DNA from 3 places in the Shigella sp. SIG3 genome. Region 1 is predicted to be linked to each of the others. Evidence: predicted binding sites of a transcription regulator. Region 1 holds the regulator's gene; each other region holds the start of a gene.
The links. Region 1 encodes PhoB, which activates phosphate uptake and scavenging genes when phosphate is short. Its sites were predicted from a motif close to CTGTCATAAAACTGNCNNAT; they were not measured.
Positions count from the first base shown of each region.

Region 1 (4,251 bases):
TTAACTCCTCGAGCAATTCCGCGCGTTCTTTGGGTTTGGCATTCAGGAAGGCAGCAAATTGCCCCTGCGAAAGCAGCATCGAACGGGTGAAGCGCCCGTAATCCAGCCCGGTTAACGTCGCTGTCAGTTCCAGCTTATCTTTCACTTTGTCGGCGAGAATTTTGCCGTCGGCGCAGCGCGCCAGCTCTACGCGAGGCACCTGCAAATTACCGTCCGGCTGGTTACGCGCCCGATTCTGGCTCCAGAACGCGCGATACGCTTCACCTTTCACTTCAAACTCCACCTCCGCCAGACATTCAGCGGTATCGCGGGTCATGAGATCATTTTGCGATTGTGAAACGTTAGAGAGACGCGGAGTTTCGTGATACAGCGCCAGACAAATGGCGTCCAGCAGGGTGGTTTTCCCCGCACCGGTTGGGCCGGTAATGGCAAACAGCCCGTTGCTGGCGAACGGCTCGCGGGTGAAATCAATCTTCCATTCGCCTTTTAATGAGTTCAGGTTTTTCAGGCGCAGGCTGAGAATTTTCATGCTTCGTGTTCTCCGGCGAGGGTATGCAACGTCGTGGTGAAAAGATGCTGCAGACGTTGCTGCTGCGATTCATCCAGTTCTTCCAGTGCCAGACGGCGATTGAACACCTCTTCGACGCTGAGTTCGCTGAGGGTTTCACGCTGTTGGCTGGCTAACACACGCTCGCGCTGTTCACGACTCCGACGTACCAGCAATACTTCGACAGGCAATGATTCGGTTAATGCCTGGATTTTGCGCTGAATATCATGCAGATACTCATCAGTAGTGATTTCGATATCCAGCCAGACAGGTGGCTCCTGCGATACATCGCGCCACTGTTCCAGCTGTGCGGTAATCGACGCCAGATCGCCTTTCAGCACCGCCATGGGTTGAGTTACCGGTACGTTCAGGTTTTCCACGCTCTCTAATTTGCCGTTTGAAAATGTCACCAGATGGACATATTTACTCTTACCGCATTCATCAAAACTCAGTGGAATGGGGGAACCGCAATAGCGAACATGTTCCATGCCGCCAATAATCTGTGCGCGGTGAATATGCCCGAGCGCGATGTAGTCGGCTGGTGGAAAGTTTTGTGCCGGAAACGCGTCCAGCGTGCCAATATAAATGTCACGCACGGCGTCACTTTTACTGGCACCCACGGTCGTTAAATGTCCCGTGGCGATGATGGGCAGAGGCTGATCGCCGCGCAGTTTGCAGGCATCGGCATAGTGTTGTTGGTAATAATCGGTAATCGCTGCCAGTAAATGCTGCTGTTTTTCAATACCGTTAAGCCCCGCCTGGCTGGAAATAATGTCACGCGGGCGTAAAAACGGAATGGGGCACAGCACTGCGCCTGGCGTCCCGTCGCGACGAGGCAAGATTTGCGGCGCATGTCCGGCGCTGGCGACCACGGTTGTATTGAGGAACGCCATGATATCGCGCGATTCATTCAGCGTGGCGACCGAGTCATGGTTTCCTGCCAGTACCACCAGATGACAGCCAGTTTGCTGTAAATTGACAACAAAACGGTTGTATAACGTGCGGGCGTAACTGGGCGGCGAGCCGGTATCGAAAACATCACCAGCAACAATAATCGCATCCACCTGATGGGTTTGTGCTGTCTCCAGCAGCCAGTCAAGAAAAGCCTGATGTTCAGCTTCGCGGCTTTTACTGTAGAAGTTCTGGCCGAGATGCCAGTCTGAGGTGTGAAGGATGCGCATAACGGTTCCCTGGCGAAAAAGCATGGTCGCGATTATACCCAAACAGATGTGCCATTTGCTTTTTTCTGCGCCACGGAAATCAATAACCTGAAGATATGTGCGACGAGCTTTTCATAAATCTGTCATAAATCTGACGCATAATGACGTCGCATTAATGATCGCAACCTATTTATTACAACAGGGCAAATCATGGCGAGACGTATTCTGGTCGTAGAAGATGAAGCTCCAATTCGCGAAATGGTCTGCTTCGTGCTCGAACAAAATGGCTTTCAGCCGGTCGAAGCGGAAGATTATGACAGTGCTGTGAATCAACTGAATGAACCCTGGCCGGATTTAATTCTCCTTGACTGGATGTTACTTGGCGGCTCCGGTATCCAGTTCATCAAACACCTCAAGCGCGAGTCGATGACCCGGGATATTCCAGTGGTGATGTTGACCGCCAGAGGGGAAGAAGAAGATCGCGTGCGCGGCCTTGAAACCGGCGCGGATGACTATATCACCAAGCCATTTTCGCCGAAGGAGCTGGTGGCGCGAATCAAAGCGGTAATGCGCCGTATTTCGCCAATGGCGGTGGAAGAGGTGATTGAGATGCAGGGATTAAGTCTCGACCCGACATCTCACCGAGTGATGGCGGGCGAAGAGCCGCTGGAGATGGGGCCGACAGAATTTAAACTGCTGCACTTTTTTATGACGCATCCTGAGCGCGTGTACAGCCGCGAGCAGCTGTTAAACCACGTCTGGGGAACTAACGTGTATGTGGAAGACCGCACGGTCGATGTCCACATTCGTCGCCTGCGTAAAGCACTGGAGCCCGGCGGGCATGACCGCATGGTGCAGACCGTGCGCGGTACAGGATATCGTTTTTCAACCCGCTTTTAACGCCTTGCTCATCGGACGCAGAGCAGGGCTTATGATTTCTTAACTGGAGTATCTTACGTGCTGGAACGGCTGTCGTGGAAAAGGCTGGTGCTGGAGCTGCTACTTTGCTGCCTCCCGGCTTTCATCCTGGGTGCATTTTTTGGTTACCTGCCCTGGTTTTTGCTGGCATCGGTAACAGGACTGCTTATCTGGCATTTCTGGAATTTATTGCGCCTTTCATGGTGGCTGTGGGTGGATCGCAGTATGACCCCGCCACCGGGGCGTGGTAGCTGGGAACCGCTACTATACGGCTTACACCAGATGCAGCTGCGAAATAAAAAACGCCGCCGTGAACTGGGCAATCTGATTAAACGCTTTCGTAGCGGCGCGGAGTCGCTGCCCGACGCGGTGGTGCTGACCACGGAAGAGGGCGGTATTTTCTGGTGTAACGGTCTGGCGCAACAAATTCTTGGTTTGCGCTGGCCGGAAGATAACGGGCAGAACATCCTTAACCTACTGCGTTACCCGGAGTTTACGCAATATCTGAAAACGCGTGATTTTTCTCGCCCGCTCAATCTGGTGCTCAACACCGGGCGGCATCTGGAAATTCGCGTCATGCCTTATACCCACAAACAGTTGTTGATGGTGGCGCGTGATGTCACGCAAATGCATCAACTGGAAGGGGCGCGGCGTAACTTTTTTGCCAACGTGAGCCATGAGTTACGTACGCCATTGACCGTGTTACAGGGTTACCTGGAGATGATGGATGAGCAGCCGCTGGAAGGCGCGGTACGCGAAAAAGCGTTGCACACCATGCGCGAGCAGACCCAGCGGATGGAAGGGCTGGTGAAGCAGTTGCTAACGCTGTCGAAAATTGAAGCCTCGCCGACGCAATTGCTCAATGAAAAGGTTGATGTGCCGATGATGCTGCGCGTTGTTGAGCGCGAGGCTCAGACTCTGAGTCAGAAAAAACAGACATTTACCTTTGAGATAGATAACGGCCTCAAGGTGTCTGGCAACGAAGATCAGCTACGCAGTGCGATTTCGAACCTGGTCTATAACGCCGTGAATCATACGCCGGAAGGCACGCATATCACCGTACGCTGGCAGCGAGTGCCGCACGGTGCCGAATTTAGCGTTGAAGATAACGGACCGGGCATTGCACCGGAGCATATTCCGCGCCTGACCGAGCGTTTTTATCGCGTTGATAAAGCGCGTTCCCGGCAAACCGGCGGTAGCGGATTAGGGTTAGCGATCGTGAAACATGCGGTGAATCATCACGAAAGTCGCCTGAATATTGAGAGTACAGTAGGAAAAGGAACACGTTTCAGTTTTGTTATCCCGGAACGTTTAATTGCCAAAAACAGCGATTAATCCGCCTTTGTCATCTTTTATTGCCATAAGCCAGCCGATGCTGGCTTATTTTCTTTGCAGTCAAAATACGGGCGTTAGATTTTACAACGGTTGGTGATTTTTTGTTCGCATGATTAGCCATGTCTTTTTCACGGAAATAGTGTTTTATACTGGTTGGTGATTTCTTATCGCTATATACCTCTGGTTTTTAGATCCCTCCTTGCTTTAAAACGTTATAAGCGTTTAAATTGCGCTTCAGGTGCTGTCATACTGACTGCATTAACGCGGTAAATCGAAAAACTATTCTTCGCC
Region 1 is NZ_JBQZXE010000093.1:6,890-11,140, forward strand. Features, by position in the region: gene sbcC (exonuclease subunit SbcC) at 1-529, opposite strand, end outside; gene sbcD (exonuclease subunit SbcD) at 526-1,728, opposite strand; gene phoB (phosphate response regulator transcription factor PhoB) at 1,918-2,607, shown strand; gene phoR (phosphate regulon sensor histidine kinase PhoR) at 2,665-3,960, shown strand.

Region 2 (4,251 bases), on a different contig from region 1:
TTGCTGTCAGCACCGGTTTGCTGCAGAACATGAGCCCGGATGAAGCCGAGGCGGTAATTGCTCACGAAATCAGCCACATCGCCAATGGTGATATGGTCACCATGACGCTGATTCAGGGCGTGGTGAACACCTTCGTTATCTTTATTTCCCGTATTCTGGCGCAGCTTGCCGCGGGTTTTATGGGCGGAAATCGTGATGAAGGTGAAGAGAGCAACGGCAACCCGCTGATCTACTTTGCGGTTGCAACGGTTCTGGAACTGGTGTTTGGTATTCTGGCGAGCATTATCACCATGTGGTTCTCGCGTCATCGTGAATTCCATGCTGATGCCGGTTCGGCAAAACTGGTTGGTCGCGAGAAAATGATTGCCGCGCTGCAGCGCCTGAAAACCAGCTATGAACCGCAAGAAGCAACCAGCATGATGGCTTTCTGCATTAACGGTAAGTCGAAATCGCTCAGTGAGTTGTTCATGACTCACCCGCCGCTGGATAAACGTATTGAAGCTCTGCGTACGGGTGAATACCTGAAGTAATATGAAGTAAATACTAAAAAGCGCGTCCTGATCGACGCGCTTTTTTTATGCCCTGGCTCGTGGCTGAGTGATACGTAAACCACTGACACAGGCAGCAATCACTGCCAGAATAGCCGCAGCCATCAGCGAGACGTGCGTACCATTATCACCAAACTGATTTAGCATCAGCGCCACCAGCGCCGCGCCACTACTCTGACCCAGTAGACGAGCCGTTCCTAACATGCCACTGGCCCCACCGCTACGTTCGCGCGGAGCGGAGGTAATAATGGTGTGGTTATTGGGTGACTGGAATAAGCCAAATCCAGCGCCACATAAGATCATCGGCCAGATAATATTGATATCCGCAGGTGACGCGGGCAGCAGAACCAGGGAAAAAAGCCCCGCAGCCATGATGAACAACCCTAAAGCACCCAGCAATCCTGCATGTACGCGTTCAATCAAATAGCCTGCCAGCGGAGCCATCACCATCGTTGCTAACGGCCACGGTGTCAGAAGTAAACCTGTTTCGACTTCACTACGCCCGAGCACGGTTTGCAGGTAAAAGGGCAGGGAAACCATTGCCAGCATTTGTGCGCAGAAAGAGCAAACAGATGTGCAAATAGAAAGTGAAAACAGCGGGATACGCAGTAAATCCACCGGTAGCAGCGGTACGGGAAGAGAAAGCTGGCGGCGAATAAAGAAAATACCAACAACAACCATTACCACCAGTTCCGCAGCAATTAACGTCAGCGATTGCCCCTGAGCGAAACCACTCAACGCAGTGATAAGCAGGCCGAAGGTTAACGCGTTCATCACGGCGCTGGGCAGGTCGAAACGGGGTTTACTGGCGCGAGAACCATTGGGTGGCAGAAAACGCATCGCCAGAAGCAGGGCGATAATACCTAACGGTACGTTGATTAAAAATAACCATTTCCAGGATGCGATGGAGAGGATTGCTGCAGCAATTGTCGGCCCGGCAGCAGAAGAGACGGCAACAATAAACGAGTTTATGCCCATCCCTCTCCCCAGAAAACGTTGTGGATAGATCAGGCGGATAAGTGCGGTATTAACGCTCATCAACGCTGCACCGCCGAAACCTTGTATGACACGCGCAAGGGTGAGCATTTGCAGCGAATCAGAAAGGGCGCAGAACAGTGAAGACAACAGAAAAACGACCAGACCGCATTTATAAATACGTCGATAGCCAAACATATCGCCCAGAAACGAAAACGAGAGCAGGGAGATGACAATGGCGATTTGATAGGCGTTCACTACCCAGATGGAACTGGCTGGTGTGGCATGAAGGTCCGTGGCGATTGTTGGCAGGGCGACGTTGGCGATTGCGCCGTCAAGGACAGCCATCGAAATACCAATCACAATGGTTAATATCGCACCGTATCGCTGGGGCAATGGCAGGCCGTCGGCCTGAACTTTTGGCATAGGAATTTTATATCTTTGGTGAATAATCAACAGGGGTATGATTCTAGCACTGATATTCACGGTGGATGTCGCAGAATTGTAACTAACCGGCAAAAGATGGATTGCGACCACCCTGGTGCGAAATTATAATAAAAAACAGTTCTGATTTTTATAAAACACTCGCAATGAGGTGATAAATGGCTAACGCAGATCTGGATAAACAGCCTGATTCTGTATCTTCCGTGCTAAAAGTTTTTGGCATTTTGCAGGCGCTGGGTGAAGAGCGCGAAATAGGGATAACCGAGCTGTCGCAGCGCGTCATGATGTCAAAAAGCACCGTTTATCGCTTTTTACAGACCATGAAAACCTTAGGTTATGTGGCGCAGGAAGGGGAGTCGGAGAAATATTCCCTGACCCTGAAATTGTTTGAACTGGGCGCTCGCGCGTTACAAAACGTCGATTTAATTCGTAGCGCAGATATCCAGATGCGTGAGATCTCCCGCCTGACCAAAGAAACTATCCACCTCGGCGCACTGGACGAAGACAGTATTGTTTACATTCACAAAATTGACTCTATGTACAATTTGCGCATGTATTCACGGATTGGGCGTCGTAATCCGCTGTACAGCACCGCGATTGGTAAGGTACTGCTGGCATGGCGCGATCGCGATGAAGTGAAGCAAATTCTTGAGGGCGTGGAGTATAAACGCAGTACCGAGCGGACCATCACCAGTACAGAAGCGTTATTACCCGTTCTGGACCAGGTGCGCGAGCAGGGGTATGGCGAAGATAACGAAGAGCAGGAAGAAGGGCTGCGATGCATTGCGGTACCGGTATTTGATCGCTTTGGCGTGGTCATTGCCGGTTTGAGCATCTCCTTCCCGACGTTGCGTTTCTCTGAAGAGCGTTTACAGGAATATGTCGCAATGTTGCATACCGCAGCGCGCAAAATTTCTGCCCAAATGGGTTATCACGACTATCCGTTCTGATGAGAGTAAGAACCTGTCGGAATATCAAACAGACAGGTTCTTTATTTAGCATGAGAAAAATAAAGTTGAAGGTGCGTTATATTAAACGCGCTTGCTATAAGAATATTTTACTCATGAGTGAGAATCTGGTTATTTATTACCCTTAACCATTATCGACCACGATATTGCTTTTACGTAACAGTGGGCAATCTGTTATCCCCAAGAAACCACTTTTAGTGTGCAAGTATTGTACCGTGCTGGTGCCTCTGGCCGTCAGATAGGTACATTGCAAACCTAATCCTGCGGCATTCTCTTTGCTTCCAATCAAAACGCCATATCCGCTGAGTAATAATCCTATCCATACCAGTGCTATCAGCATAACTGTGCGAATGATGAATCGCATTACAATCTCTTCTCTTTTTATGTTCGCTTAATCGTAGCGGCAATATGCGCTGAAGCAAGCTACTCATTCCGAAAAAGCACGAATATCGACATAGTTAGGCGCTGTTTAACTAACGCATGCTAGTTTAATGACATAAGGTAGGTGAAGCGGAGATTGGAGTGAAAAAGTTTCGATGGGTCGTTCTGGTTGTCGTGGTGTTGGCTTGCTTGCTGCTTTGGGCGCAGGTATTCAACATGATGTGCGATCAGGATGTACAATTTTTCAGCGGAATTTGTGCCATTAACCAGTTTATCCCGTGGTGATATCATTTTTTCAGCACTAGATTTTCTTCCTCTCCAGCAGTGGTAGAATAGCGCCTCTACTCAGAGGTGGTGAAATGAACGAAGTTGTAAATTCAGGCGTGATGAACATTGCGTCTTTGGTTGTATCGGTGGTGGTTCTTCTTATCGGGCTCATCTTGTGGTTTTTTATCAATCGTGCCAGTTCACGGACTAACGAACAGATTGAACTGCTTGAGGCGTTGCTGGATCAGCAAAAACGTCAAAATGCACTGTTACGTCGTTTGTGCGAAGCAAACGAACCAGAGAAAGCAGATAAAAAGACCATTGAGAGTCAAAAATCGGTTGATGACGAAGATATTATTCGCCTGGTCGCCGAACGATAATCCTTCCTCAATCTTGAGTAACCCCGTCGTTGAAGGGTTACTCAATTCATCCTGATTATACGCACTGTCATGGTGCAACTGCTTCAAATTAAAACTCTGGTCTGACTTCAAATAATTATCATATTATTTATTTGCGTAACGGGATATCAGAAAAAGATATTTTCCTCATTAATTTATTAGGATGTTTACATCAGATTTGTGATTAAGCGTGGTATTATTTATTAGCGAAACGTTTCTCTCTTGATTTTTTTGCTCACTCATCAATTTTTCTTATTTTAAATTTACAAT
Region 2 is NZ_JBQZXE010000080.1:10,129-14,379, forward strand. Features, by position in the region: gene htpX (protease HtpX) at 1-530, shown strand, start outside; gene ACUU1I_RS14145 (MFS transporter) at 576-1,949, opposite strand; gene kdgR (DNA-binding transcriptional regulator KdgR) at 2,126-2,917, shown strand; gene ACUU1I_RS14155 (YobH family protein) at 3,060-3,299, opposite strand; gene mgrB (PhoP/PhoQ regulator MgrB) at 3,458-3,601, shown strand; gene ACUU1I_RS14165 (YebO family protein) at 3,676-3,963, shown strand.
Region 2: a site for PhoB is predicted at 2,095-2,114, ahead of kdgR (DNA-binding transcriptional regulator KdgR). Genes of this name have one in related genera too.

Region 3 (4,251 bases), on a different contig from region 1:
ACAGAAAGTTGTAGCTGATTTGCTTCCACACCGAGGCAAACACCACCAGAAACATCGCCTGACCGCTATTTTGCGCGTGGTTCCAGTCGTAGCCGAACTCAGCGAGAAAATGGGTGATCAGCCCGCGACCGGGGTTAAACAGGAAGATCCACAATACGGCGGCAACGGCGGGAGCCACGGCATACGGCAGCAACATTAAGGTTTGGTAGAAACGACTGCCGCGCACGATGTACTCCACCAGCGCCGCAAAGAACAGCGATACCAGCAAACCGCTGACGGTGACAAAGGTGCTGAATTTTATCGTCGTCCAGAAGGAGTCGAGATAATAGCTGTCATGAAACAGCGTGACGAAGTTATCCAGACCGACAAACTGGCTGGAGAAACCAAACGGATCGACGCTTTGTAGCGAGTACCACAACGCTTCGCCCGCAGGCCAGATAAAAAAGATAACGGTGATGATGAGCTGCGGCGCGACCAGCAGATAAGGCAGCCAGCGCGAGCGGAACACCGGACGGGATGATGACATTACGGTTAATTCCTGAACTGTGCCGGATGCGCTTCGCTTATCCGGCCTACACGCGATGCCAGGTCAGATAAGCGAAACGCATCCGGCATTACACTGATTAAGACTTCGTCGATTTCTCAAAGCGGCGCAGTAACTGGTTCCCACGCTCAACTGCGGTATCCAGCGCCTGCTGTGGCGTCTTCTTACCGGTCCACACGCTCTCAAGCTCTTCATCCACAATCACGCGGATCTGCGGCATGTTGCCCAGACGAAGCCCTTTGGTGAACGGCAACGGCGGCTTGTTCAGCATCTGACGCGTCGCGGTATCCGCACCTGGGTTTTTCTCGTAAAAGCCCTGCTCACGGGTCAGGTCATACGCCGCTTTGGTAATTGGCAGATAACCGGTTTTCTGATGCCACTCAGCAGCGTTTTCTGGCTTCGCGAGGAAGTCGAGAAACTTCGCCACGCCGGTATACGTTTCTTTATCTTTGCCCTGCATCACCCACAGGCTGGCTCCGCCGATAATGGCGTTTTGTGGCGCATCTTTCGCATCGGCGTCGTAAGGCATCATACCTACGCCGTAGTTAAATTTGGCGTACTCGCGAATGTTGGCAAGAGAACCGGAAGAGGCGGTGGTCATCGCGCAATCACCGTTATAGAACTTCTCGGTGGATTCATCCTTACGACCGACGTAGCTGAAGTCGCCCTTCTTGTTCATCTCCTCGAGCATGGCGATGTGTTTCACCTGCTCCGGCTTGTTGAACTCCAGCACCGCGTCCGTGCCGTCAAAGCCGTTGTTTTTGCTGGCAAACGGCAGACCGTTCCAGGCGCTAAAGTTTTCCAGTTGGATCCAGCCCTGCCAGCCGCTGGCGTAGCCGCACTTAATACCGGAGGCTTTCAGTTTTGCGGAATAGTCCGCCAGATCCTGCCAGGTTTTCGGCGGCTGTTCCGGGTCTAACCCCGCTTTCTTGAAGGCGTCTTTGTTGTAATAGAGAACGGGAGTCGAGCTGTTGAACGGCTGGGAGAGTAAGTGGCCGGTTTTGCTGTCGGAGTAGTAACCGGAAACCGTCGGCACAAACTGCGACTCATCGAACTGAATCCCTGCCTCTTTAAACACGTCATACACCGGTTTAATGGCTTTCGACGCCATCATGGTGGCGGTGCCAACTTCATAAACCTGCAAAATAGCCGGAGCGTTGCCGGTACGAAATGCGGCAATCCCCGCGCTTAAATTCTGTTCGTAGTTGCCTTTATAGGTCGGTACAATTTTGTAATCCGGATTTTCGGCGTTAAAACGTTGGGCCAGAGAATCCACCTCTTTACCCAGTTCCCCTTCCATAGAATGCCAGAACGGAATGGTCGTCACTGCCTGTGCATTCCCCATTAACGCCAGTCCGAGCGCCAGTGCTGAAGCTGTATAATGTAACGGTTTCATCGTTTATCTCTCTTGTTGTACCGAATGCGCGAATTCACGCGTTTTATGCTCGCGGGGTAACATGACATGCTCGAATTACAGAAAAATAACTTTTTTGTTACATTTGTAAGATAGTAAGGTGTCAGAAAGATGACAAGGCGGTGACGGCGTGGGTGAGGGAAAATGGGAGATGGGGCACGGATAAGCGGAAAAATAGAAGGTCTGAATCAAACTCTACAGATTACTCATCGTTTCATGCCGGATGCGGCGTAAACGCCTTATCCGGCCTACAAGATCGTGCAAATTCAATATATTGCAACTCACCCAGTAGGCCTGATAAGCGCAGCGCATCAGGCAATTTTGCATTTGTCACCTGTCTCAAAGGAGTCTTTTGACTCCTTATCAATCAACGTGTTATTACCCGCCTAAATACGAACTTCTCACTGCTTCGTTCGCCAGCAGCGCGTCGCCGGTATCGGAGAGCACCACATGGCCGTTTTCCAGCACGTAGCCGCGATCCGCCAGCTTTAGCGCCTGGTTGGCGTTCTGCTCGACGAGGAAGATAGTCATCCCCTGCTCGCGCAGCTGCTCGATGGTGTCGAAAATTTGCTGGATAATAATCGGCGCAAGACCGAGCGATGGCTCATCAAGTAACAACAAACGCGGATTGCTCATCAGCGCGCGACCAATCGCCAGCATCTGCTGTTCACCGCCGGACATGGTGCCCGCCCGCTGAACACGGCGCTCATGCAGACGTGGAAACAGTTCATACACCCACTTTATGCGCTCCTGAAACTGGTCACGTTCGGCAAAGAAGCCGCCCATCGCCAGGTTCTCTTCCACCGTCATCCGCGAGAAGACGCGACGCCCTTCCGGGACAATCGCTACCGCTTCGCGCATGATTTTCGCCGTCTGCCAGTCGGTAATGTCTTTATCATCAAACACAATTCGCCCGCTGGTGGCGCGCGGATCGCCGCATAACGTGCCGAGCAAGGTGGTTTTCCCCGCCCCGTTCGCGCCAATGAGAGTGACAATCTCGCCCTGATTGATATGCAGGCTCACCTCATGCAGCGCCTGGATTTTGCCGTAGTGGGCGCTGACTTTGTCAAAGGACAACATGACTTTTTCCATCTTATGCCTCACCTAAATAGGCACGGATCACGTCCGGGTTATTACGGATTTGCTCCGGCGTACCGTTTGCCAGTGGCGTCCCCTGATTGACCACATAAATTCGGTCTGAAATCCCCATCACCAGCTTCATATCGTGTTCAATCAACAAGATAGTGGTGTTGTGATGATTGCGCAGTTCGGCAATCAGCTCATCCAGCTCTTTGGTTTCTTTTGGGTTAAGACCTGCCGCCGGTTCGTCGAGCATTAAAATCTCCGGCTGCGTCACCATGCAGCGGGCAATCTCCAGACGGCGTTGGTCACCATAGGCCAGGTTACTTGCCTGACGGTTGGCGTGTTCCAGCAAACCAATGCGCTCAAGCCAGGTGGCGGCGCGGTCGAGCGCTTCGCTCTGGGCGCGACGGAAAGAAGGCGTTTTCAACAGGCCAGAGAACAGCCCGGTTTTCAGTTGCTGATGCTGCGCCACCAGCAGGTTTTCAATTACCGTCATTTCACGGAACAGACGCACATGCTGGAAGGTGCGCACCACGCCCATGCGAGCAATTTGCTGCCCCGGTAAACCTTCAAGATGCTGATCGCGCAGTAAAATGGTGCCGCCGGTGGGTTTGTAGAAACCGGTCAGGCAGTTAAAAACCGTGGTTTTTCCGGCACCGTTAGGGCCGATTAACGAGACGATTTCCTGCGGGTACAGTTCAAGATTGACGTTGTTCACCGCCAGCAGGCCGCCGAAGCGCATCATCAGACCGTTAACAGATAATAATGGCTGACTCATGCCTGCTCTCCTTTCGCTGCGCCGTTTTTCAGCTTCAGTTGCGGGCGCGTCATGGGCAGCAAACCCTGCGGACGCCAGATCATCATCAGCACCATCAAACCACCGAGCATTAACATGCTGTATTCGTTGAAATCACGCATCAATTCGCGCGACACCACCAGCAGAACAGCCGCCAGAATCACTGCAAATTGCGAGCCCATACCGCCGAGCACCACTATCGCCAGCACAAAGGCCGATTCAGCAAAGGTGAAGGATTCCGGGCTGACAAAGCCCTGACGCGCCGCAAACAGCGTTCCGGCAAAACCGGCAAATGCGGCGCTGATGGTAAAAGCGGTCAGCTTGATACGGCGCGGGCTTAAGCCCAGCGAACGACAGGCGATCTCGTCTTCACGCAACGCTTCCCACGCGCGGCCCAGCGGCATCCGCAGCAGG
Region 3 is NZ_JBQZXE010000007.1:39,564-43,814, reverse strand. Features, by position in the region: gene ugpA (sn-glycerol-3-phosphate ABC transporter permease UgpA) at 1-526, opposite strand, end outside; gene ugpB (sn-glycerol-3-phosphate ABC transporter substrate-binding protein UgpB) at 624-1,940, opposite strand; gene livF (high-affinity branched-chain amino acid ABC transporter ATP-binding protein LivF) at 2,337-3,050, opposite strand; gene livG (high-affinity branched-chain amino acid ABC transporter ATP-binding protein LivG) at 3,052-3,819, opposite strand; gene livM (branched chain amino acid ABC transporter permease LivM) at 3,816-4,251, opposite strand, start outside.
Region 3: a site for PhoB is predicted at 2,057-2,076, ahead of ugpB (sn-glycerol-3-phosphate ABC transporter substrate-binding protein UgpB). Genes of this name have one in related genera too.